Regions from separate parts of the Fictibacillus sp. 7GRE50 genome, predicted to be linked through region 3. Evidence: riboswitches for the same ligand, from Rfam matches in the RefSeq annotation. Region 3 holds a riboswitch; each other region holds the start of a gene.
What was found. A riboswitch is a leader RNA that binds a small molecule or an ion and turns the genes downstream of it on or off. The one in region 3 is predicted to bind cyclic di-AMP.

Region 1: linked by a shared signal. The riboswitch ahead of IHV12_RS10095 (potassium channel family protein) and the one ahead of IHV12_RS01380 (dicarboxylate/amino acid:cation symporter) in region 3 are both predicted to bind cyclic di-AMP.
Region 2: linked by a shared signal. The riboswitch ahead of IHV12_RS07930 (hypothetical protein) and the one ahead of IHV12_RS01380 (dicarboxylate/amino acid:cation symporter) in region 3 are both predicted to bind cyclic di-AMP.

Annotation. Positions count from the first base shown of each region.
Region 1 covers NZ_JACZDW010000002.1:574,894-578,169, forward strand. Annotated here, with positions in the region: gene IHV12_RS10090 (TrkH family potassium uptake protein) at 1-585, opposite strand, end outside; gene IHV12_RS10095 (potassium channel family protein) at 589-1,245, opposite strand; cyclic di-AMP (ydaO/yuaA leader) riboswitch at 1,385-1,540, opposite strand; gene IHV12_RS10100 (undecaprenyl-diphosphate phosphatase) at 1,619-2,401, opposite strand; gene cls (cardiolipin synthase) at 2,509-3,276, opposite strand, start outside.
Region 2 covers NZ_JACZDW010000002.1:158,908-162,183, forward strand. Annotated here, with positions in the region: gene kdpA (potassium-transporting ATPase subunit KdpA) at 1-242, opposite strand, end outside; gene IHV12_RS23055 (potassium-transporting ATPase subunit F) at 255-335, opposite strand; gene IHV12_RS07915 (hypothetical protein) at 332-439, opposite strand; gene IHV12_RS07920 (HPr family phosphocarrier protein) at 463-738, opposite strand; gene IHV12_RS07925 (hypothetical protein) at 816-953, opposite strand; gene IHV12_RS07930 (hypothetical protein) at 978-1,391, opposite strand; cyclic di-AMP (ydaO/yuaA leader) riboswitch at 1,624-1,775, opposite strand; cyclic di-AMP (ydaO/yuaA leader) riboswitch at 1,829-1,975, opposite strand; gene IHV12_RS07935 (MgtC/SapB family protein) at 2,339-3,019, opposite strand.
Region 3 covers NZ_JACZDW010000001.1:283,555-286,830, forward strand. Annotated here, with positions in the region: gene IHV12_RS01375 (hypothetical protein) at 1-422, opposite strand, end outside; gene IHV12_RS01380 (dicarboxylate/amino acid:cation symporter) at 579-1,814, opposite strand; cyclic di-AMP (ydaO/yuaA leader) riboswitch at 1,983-2,149, opposite strand; gene IHV12_RS01385 (hypothetical protein) at 2,327-2,521, shown strand; gene IHV12_RS01390 (ABC transporter ATP-binding protein) at 2,728-3,276, opposite strand, start outside.

The DNA of each region.
Region 1 (3,276 bases), on a different contig from region 3:
ATCTCCTACATAACCCATTAGACCGTCAGACCACAACGAGAATCCTGCATTGTTGTATGCCGATATAACATGAAAGATGCTATAGTAAATTCCTTTACTAACACCAAAGTCTGGAACAAGCCTTAGTGATAGAAAAAAGATGGCGATAATCTGGATGCTGATTGAAAATACAAACAGATTTCGAACTAACCGGATTACCCCGCCTATAGAAGGCTGGTTGAGTGCTTCTTGCATCAGAACACGTTGTTTGATGGATATTTTCCTCCCCATCATAATAACGACTAATGAAGCAAATGACATGACCCCAAGTCCTCCGACTTGGATTAAGAACAAGATGACGATCTCACCAAAGAGTGTGAACGTTGAGCCAGGATCAACAGTAGCTAAGCCTGTTACTGTTGCTGCTGAAGTTGCAATAAAAAAAGCATCTACCCACGATAACGTTTTTTCATGGGCAATAGGAAGCTTTAACAAACACGTCCCAACGAAAATAAGAAATAAAAATAGTAACGCTAAAAACTGAGGAGGGTTCAATCTAATTGGGTTGTGCAAAAAACGTTTATGCTTTCTAACATGTAGTGCCAATGCTTACACTTCCTCATCCTCAAAACGATTTAGATCTTCGTTACGACCGATCACGACAAGTATATCCCCATATTGAAGAGATACATCAGCAATCGGTGAAACGAGTATCTCATCTCCGCGTTTGATTGCGACGATATTACATCCATAGCGTGCACGAACATCTAGATCTGTTAGCGTCCGATTCACTAGCTTATCCGTTACACCTATCTCAACAATACTGTGTTCATGCGATAGCTCAATAAAATCAATAATCTTTTCAGAAGATATGAGTTGAGCAACGCGAAGCGCCATATCACGCTCTGGGTGGATAATACGGTCTGCTCCTAGCTTTTCCAACACTTTATGATGATAGTCATTCTGTGCTTTTACCCATACTTTTTGAACGCCTGCTTCTTTTAAAAGTAAAGTAGTTAAGATACTTGCTTGGATGTCTTCACCGATCGAAACAATTACCTGTGTAAAATTTCGGATTCCTAAAGACTTCATTACGTTTTCATCCGTAGAGTTAGCTTGAACAGCCTGAGTAGCTATTGTTGCAAACTCATTTACTCTTTCCATATCTTTATCTATAGCTAGAACATCATAGCCCATCGTCGCAAATTCTCGACAGATGCTGCCTCCAAAACGTCCTAAACCAATTACTGCAAACTGTTTTTTCATTATGGTCTCCCCTTAAAATCCATGAAGTTTTTGCTTCGTTGTTCTCTAGCCTTGCTGGTCAAGAGGTATATAAATTTAAGTAAAAAAACGCAAAAAAAGACCACACAAAGAAGCGGGTCCGGTTTTCCACCAAATTGACCTCTCCAGTGACATGACGCTTACGGGGTTAGCTGTCGGATTAGGGATTGGAGTATCCCTTTTTGCAAATAGAGCAAAATTCACCCCAAAAGATTGGTTCCCCCGTTTTACAGTAGTTTCACCATAAAAATAACTGTAAATTCAGCGATCTAAAGCCTGCTAAATTTTGAATTACATATACTGTAATCCTCTATCTTTTAAAAGTCAATCCATTTTTTTAGTGTTAACAAATACTTTACATTATACCTGAAAATTGAAGGATCAATACTACTATTCCAATCAACCAAACATAGACAGCAAATCCTTTTAACGTACCGGTTTGAAGGAGTTTGATCATCCACTTTACCGCCACATATCCAAATAGAGCCGATGCTAAAGTACCGACCAATAAGGCTGAATAAGAGATAGGTGGATGTCCACCCGTAAATAGATCTTTTGACTGCAATACTACTCCTCCTGCGATAGATGGTATGGATAATAAAAAAGAAAAATAGGCCGCTGCTTTTTTATCGATCTTGCAAAAGAGCGCTGCTGCAATCGTTAGTCCTGATCGTGAAATAGCAGGAAGAATAGCCGCACCTTGAAACGTACCGATCACAAGTGCATCCCTTATTGTTATATCTTCAATCCCTTTATATCCATTTCGCTTATAAGAATCCGCCCACCAAAGCAAAAAACCTGTAATTAAGAACTCCCATCCAACCGTGATCCCGGTTTTTGAGATCTCTTCAAAAAAATCTTTAAATGCTAGTCCTATAACAGCGGTTGGAATCGTTCCAGCGATAAGCAGAACTCCCGTTTTGCTGAGTGGTCTTTTTATAACTTCTAAGATTTCTCTCCAATAAACCGTCATCACAGCAATAAGTGTTCCTATATGAAGCATGCTATCAAGAAACAACCCGGCTTCTTCTAGCTGAAACACTTGCCTGCCTAGAAGGAGGTGTCCTGTAGAACTGACAGGCAAAAATTCTGTTATCCCTTGCACAATGCCTAATATTAAGGCTTCGAGCCAATCCATAAAAAGAACCCCCTCAACTTTCATGGTCTCGTACAACCTATTCATGAGGAGGATTTTCTATTCTAGTTTTTTGATATCAATTTAGTGTTACTAACGAGCATTTGTGATTAAAGTACACCTGAGAAGAGACGAGCAAACGATTCCTTTGTTCGTTCCCACAAACCTCTTTTGTAAAACTCTACGGGCTTCACTTTTATAGATTCCACCATGTCTTCTTGATATTGTTCTACAAGATCTGAGACAGATGATGTATTCAGCAAGAATACGTTCACTTCGAAGTTAAGGTGAAAACTTCTCATATCCATATTAGCTGTACCGATTGAAGCAGTATCGCCATCAATAATGATTACTTTTTGATGCAGAAATCCTTTTTTGTAGGAATAGATCTCTATTCCAGAACGCAGTAGCTCTGGAAAATAAGAGCGCGTTGCATATTGCGTCAAGAATCCATCATTAATCTCAGGAACCAACAAACGGACCTGGACACCTTTTTTTGCTGCCACTCTTAAAGCCGTTCGAATCGCTTCATTAGGAACAAAATATGGTGTTGCGATCCAGATCGATTTCTCTGCACATGAGATCAAAGAATAGAATAGATCACTCATGATTCCAAGCTGAGTATCAGGACCACTTGCCACCACATGAACAGTACCATCCCCTTCAGCGGGGTATGCTCTTGTAAGATGATTATCTTCTAAGAGATCTTCTCCACAAACATATTCCCAATCCATTAAAAATATGGCATGAAGAACTTGAACAGCTTCTCCTTCCATAACCATGTGTGTATCGCGCCAAAAACCAATCTCCGGATCTTCTCCTAAATACTCAACGCCTACATTCAAGCCCCCTACAAACCCAACCTTCCCATCAATAAT
Region 2 (3,276 bases), on a different contig from region 3:
AAGATTAAATAAACTAATAGAATCATAATCGCATTGATCACAATGACTGATGAAGCATAAACTTTCCAAGATTGATTTTTATTTTTCATTCCACTAATGGAATAAATCAGTTTTTCGAAAGGATAAAAGAGTTTGTTTTTATTCGAATAATTGAACGAGTTCGCTAAATAAATTCCTACTGGTTTTGCAAGTAAAAGAGCTATAAGTAGCGTTATAGCTATAGAGAGTAAACTGACTAACAACGGAAAAACCTCCTAAAATTTCTCTGGATTCAATAATACGTAAAGAAGATACACCGTTGTTAAAACGGCTAATCCAAACATGACAGTCATCATTTATTTACACTTCCTTCATCAACAACACTTGATGACCATTTTGCTAGACCCATCATTAAGACAGGCATTCCTACCATCAATAAAACCATCATCACATCTAACATTTTTACACCTTCTTTTTATTAGTTCATTGTTCTAAGTAACCATTCAGCATTAGAGATAAATTTTTGATAGCCTCTTGAGCATCACAACCTTCAATTCTAAGTGTGATCGGTTCGTTTTGATTTCTTGAATAGTGTGACAAAAAGAATAGATTAACGGATAGTAAGCCTTTCGCATTAATCTGTATGCCTTGATAAAAGAAAAGAATCTCACTTTCGAAAGAACCAGCAGCATTGACAAATTCATTGATCTGTCCGATCGACAACCTTTTTGGCAATAAAACAACTGACTCTGTCCCCATGTTTTCACCCTGCCTATCACTGGTTTGGATTTACAGAGGGAACATCTTTTCTTTGATGGGTTCCCTCCTGTAATTGCTTAACCTTTACTTCTAAGCGTGTCTTGTATGATCCATTTTGAGAGACTATGTTGAATCACACTTGCATAATAAGCATTCAATTGATCTCTTTTCGCTTTTAACAAAATCTGTTCAATTTCGTTTGGACTTAATCTCATAAATGAATTCCTCCGCTCTTTTTTTTATGAAGAAAGTAAGAATTGAATATTTCCGGTTTTGTTATAGATTACGTAATCTGCACCTAACTCCTTATAAACTCTGGAAATATACCGTGTGTCTGATTTGATGACATAAACAGGTATGTTATAAATGCTGCGAATGAGTTCAATCGTTTGGCAACATTCTAAAAATCCAGATTCAACAACAATGATTTTTTGAACAAAAGGACCTACCATCTCGATAACTTTACGCTTGTCAACATAATTCATGACATATACATGTTGAAACCCAACTTGTGAGAGTCTTTCTGCTTCTTCTCGGTTAGGAACACAGAGAACAAGAGATTGATAGTCTTCACACAATCTTAGTTTTGAAATAAAAACATCTGAAACTAGATCAGGAAACATAATGAGCACGTTCCCAGATGATTTCTCCATCGTTCCACCCTCCATCTCTTAAAGAAAACTAGGCTAACTTCTAGCCTCTCATGTCAGCCTTAGCTGCACTTATACTATCGTCTTAAACTTGTTGCTACGTCGAAAACCATCGCGCCGACAAGTTATACTTTTGGATAGTGAAAAAAAGGCAACAAAAAAGAAGCCTGCGGAAGAGGAACTCTTCTCGCGGCTTCTACACATACTTGAATAAGCGTGTGAATACACGAAATTTGTTGCCTCTCTCTGTACGCTTACGGAGTTAGCTGACGGATTCGGGCTTGAGAGTAGCCCTACTCGATCTCTCGAGATTCACCCCATGCAGATACGAAGAACTGCGGTTGGTTCCCCCGCTTCCTAAACTTAGGAATTAAGCGATAAAGACGCATGATATTAAAATCATAGTTTGTTAAATTGTCATTACTCTTTTTTTAATTCACCTTCCCTCTCCTACCACGCTTACGAAGTTAGCTGACGGGTTCGGACGGCAGAAGTCGCCCGACTTAAATAAGTTTCACCCCTGGCAGTGAAGAACTGAACTGCCGATGGTTCCTCCGTTCCAATAATGGATTCAGCGGTCATGGAAAAAATTTAAAGTTTTACGATAAGCAATATATTACTCCTGGTTTCAGCCGTTGTAAATCAAATAAAATCCCTAAAAATATAATATTTTAAATCGAATTTAATCAATTTAAGTTATTTTATTCACTTTTAATAAACATTACTACTAATTTCTTTGTTTTTCTTTAATTATCATGATATTTACAAATAAAAAATAGTTTGAATATTAAATCAATTACTCTGAATCCATTTATTTTTCTTATGGAAAACTATAAAACTTTTATTTTCATTCTGTAGTTTTTTGCACAATTCACACCTCAACATTTTTGCAGAATAAATTTCAGTACACGAAAAAAGCACAACATTAATTTACGATACGTTTAGTTTTATTAAGCAACATTTTCAATTTCTAAACTTTTGATTGCAGCTATTTTTTTTACCTCGTTATACACATCAGCTGTTAACCTAGAATCTGCAACCATAACATGAAGATCAATCTCATTTTTCTCGTCCACTAAATCTTTTATTTTTATTTTTTTTATCATAATATCTTTTTCCCTAACAGCTACTAGCAGCTCAGAAATTTGAATACTCTTATCAATCATAATTGTCATGTGTATTTCTTTTTCTCTTAAACATTTTGGACCAATGTACCTTATTATTGCTGGCATAACTTCTACGCTGAACAAAATTAGGAATACACAAATTAGTGCCTCTAATAAGAAGCCAGACCCTACTGCAATCCCTGTACCTGCAGCGCCCCATATTATGGATGCCGTCGTTAACCCCGAGATGACATCATTATTTCTTCGAAGGATGACTCCAGTTCCAAGGAAACCTATCCCTGAAATAATTTGTGCCGTTAAACGCATAGGATCCATTTTCACATGTTCTGACTTTGGAAAAACGTAAGCAGATTCAATAGAAATGATAGTTAGTAAACAACTTACTATTGAAATAACCATACACGTACGTAAACCTACGGGTTTTTTCCTGATTTCTCTTTCTATACCTAATAACATACCTAATACGATCGCTGTACCCAATTTAACTAAAACTTCTGTATCCACCATCTTATTTCCTCACGTTCTCCATATTTTTCAAGCAAATCACTATGTTTTTTCTCCTTCTTTATCCGTGTGTTTTTCCATGCATGCTACAGTACTCAAATTCACATCATTTAGTTAATCAGCTTTTCCTACAAGCTTTATTGCCTGTCTTGTTTCTCTTCTACACTTGTTACGGTTGAAAAATGGCAACAAAAAAGAAGCCTGCGGAAGAGGAACTCTCCTCGCGGCTTCTACACATACTTGAATAAGCGTGTGAA
Region 3 (3,276 bases):
CCCAAGATGAACAATGGCTGGTTCGTACGTAAAAATTTCAGTCGATGCTGCAAGTAGTTCTGGATGGATAAACGTTCTTGAGCATTGAACTGGAGGTATCTGCTTTTAGCTGATTTGGCATTGGCCACTAAACCTTTAGATCGATCTTTCTTCCAAAGGGATTTCATAAATAGGGTGAATTCTATATCACTAGCGGGTTCGTTATTCATTTTTCTGTGAATAAAATTATGAGCTTGATAATAAGTAATTGCATTCTGTACAAGCCTTAGTAATACGTAGCCTGTGATGATCGTGAGTGAAAAGACAAACCAAAAAGAGTTCATCGCGCTCTCTGTTAACTCGATGATAGGATTAATAGCGGTTTGAATCTGTACCCATATGATCTTTGCTGCAAGCGTTAGTATCTCTAGCCATTTTTCCAAGAAGATCACTCCGAAATCTCATTAAGTATCTTCTTATTTTACCATGATTTTTCATTAGTGCTTACATTTATTTACTCAACATTTGTAAACTAGGGAAATGGGCATACAAAAAGGCCGCAGGTATATGTATACACCGCGGCCTTTTGAAGTGATTATTTATGCACTAACTTCTTGTTCACGAGTCCCAAGATGTTTGTCTTCGCCTTTATCAACGATTACAGCACAAGCAGCATCACCAGTGATGTTAACAGCTGTTCTAAGCATATCAAGAAGTCTATCAACACCTAGGATTAAGGCAATACCCTCGACAGGTAATCCTACAGAGTTCAATACCATCGCTAACATGATCAATCCAACTCCAGGAACACCAGCTGTACCGATACTAGCAAGCACTGCCGTTAAAATAACAGTAAGCATCTGTGTTAAACCTAAGTTAACATCGTATACTTGAGCGATAAAAATCGTCGCAACACCTTGCATGATAGCTGTTCCATCCATGTTAATCGTTGCACCAAGCGGCTGTACAAAACCACTTATCGATTTTCGAACACCTAAATTCTCTTGAGCTGTTTTCATTGAGATTGGAAGTGTTGCATTTGAACTAGACGTACTAAATCCAACTGACATTGCCGGCGCGAAGCCTTTAAAGAACCAGAGCGGGCTCTTCTTTGCAAATAGAGCAATTGAACCACCATACGCGACAACAGAGTGGATGAATAAAGCTAAAATAACTACGCTCATGTATAAGCCCATCGCTTTGATAGCATCCATTCCTTGACTTCCTACCGCTGAAGCAATCAATGCAAAAGCACCATATGGAGCAAATTTCATAATTAGGTTTACAAGATACATCATAATGTCGTTACCTTGTTCAATTAAATCCATAATACCTTTTGTTTTGCTTCCCAACATCGTTAAAGCAAATCCTACAAATACGGAAAACGCGATAATTTGAAGCATGTTTCCTTCAGCCATCGATTGAATTGGATTAGTAGGAATAATGTTCAGCAACGTGTCCGTAACTGCTGGCGCTTCTTGTTGCTCAAACTTAGCACCTTCTGTTTTAAAGTCCCCTACACCTGGTTGAAAGATAAGCGCTAAAGCCATCGCGATCGTAATCGCAATTGTTGTAGTTCCTAAGAAGAACCCAACCGTTTTGGCACCCACTCTTCCAAGTTTCTTCGGATCACCTAATCCCGCAGTTCCAAGTACGATTGAGAAAAAAACAATTGGAACAACTAACATTTTAATAAGGTTTAAGAATAATGTCCCGACTGGCTTTAAAACGTATTTATCCAGTGTTGAAAAAGCATCTGGTACAGCTAGATTAAGAATTAATCCCGCGACAACCCCAAGTGCAAGTGCAATTAAAATTTTTGTAGACAATTTCATAATAAAGTACCCCCTTTGTTAAAATCTTCTCACTATTTAGTGTGCAGTACGATGAAGAAATTTTATACTAATACATGCCCTATTTGTTGCATATAAAAACCCACCGAAAATAGAGAGGATTTTCCGTGGGAATACACCGCAACACATAGACTGAGCCCATGTATAGAGTTCTCTCTCCAAAAACGCTTACGAGGTTAGCTGTCGGATTAGGAAATTGAGAGTTGTCCCTTTTGTGTATGCACAAATTCATCCCTAGGCTTTATAAGCCATATCGTGGTTCCCCCGCTTCAAGATATTCTATGGAATAGAACATCCGAATTCAGCGAATCATATATAATATGCTCTAATTTTATCAACATACATAAATTTTTGTCAAGAATACTCACTATGCTTATTTATTCCAATTAATTGTTTCATAATGAATGTTTTTCCATATTCTCACTTCTACCCCATAAGCATATAGAAAAAAACGAATTATATATAAGGTTCTATTTTTCAGGGAGGTATTGTAAATGAAAATCGTATTTTATGAAAAAGGTGAATTAAGTATAATCGTTGGAGCATCCAAATTAAAAGGTGAACTTACGATTGAACAAATAAAGAACGAAAGCGAAAAGAAAGCAAAAGAATTAGGTGAATTATTAGGAAGAGAAATCGGATTTTTAATCGATATGAACGGTAAATTAGATACTCAATTTAAAAAATAAGGCTGTTTAAAACATAGGTTCTTTTGGGAGTGTGGATTTCCGTTCCAGGCTGCTCGCTTTCCATGGGGCAGGCGTGAACCACATTCGTACGTGTCACTTTACCACTCCAATCAACAGTTATATAGGCAAATTCAAAAAGATCTATTAGTAACAATTCTTTAGAAAACAGCCAAAAATAAAAACCGGGATATCCCGGTTTTTTGTTTTTATACGTATGCGAGTGATAATTGTTCTTTATTCCTCTTCAATACCATTTCTGGACGCCCTTCATCCTGTATCTTTCCATTGTTCATTAGTATGATCCTGTCCCCTATAGCACGAGCATCCTCTTCATCGTGAGTTACAAAAATAGACGTGATCCCCGTACGTTTTAAAATTTCCTGTAACTCATCCCGAATCTGTAGTTGAAGCTTAGAATCGAGATTGCTAAATGGTTCATCAAACATGATCAAAGATGGATTTGGTGCCATAGCCCTAGCTAGTGCAACACGCTGCTGCTGTCCACCGCTCAATTCATAAGGATAACGAGAAGCATAGTCCTCCATTCCCACAATAGCCAATAATTCTTCCATGCGTGCTTGCTTCTGCTTACGATTCATTTTCGTTAAGCCAAATTTTATGTTCTTTTCAACCGTCATATGAGGGAACAAAGCATAATCTTGAAAAACCAAACCTACACCACGTTTTTCTGGCTGAACAAAACGAAATGTATCATTCATGACAGCCTGATCTATGAGGATCGATCCTCTTGAGGG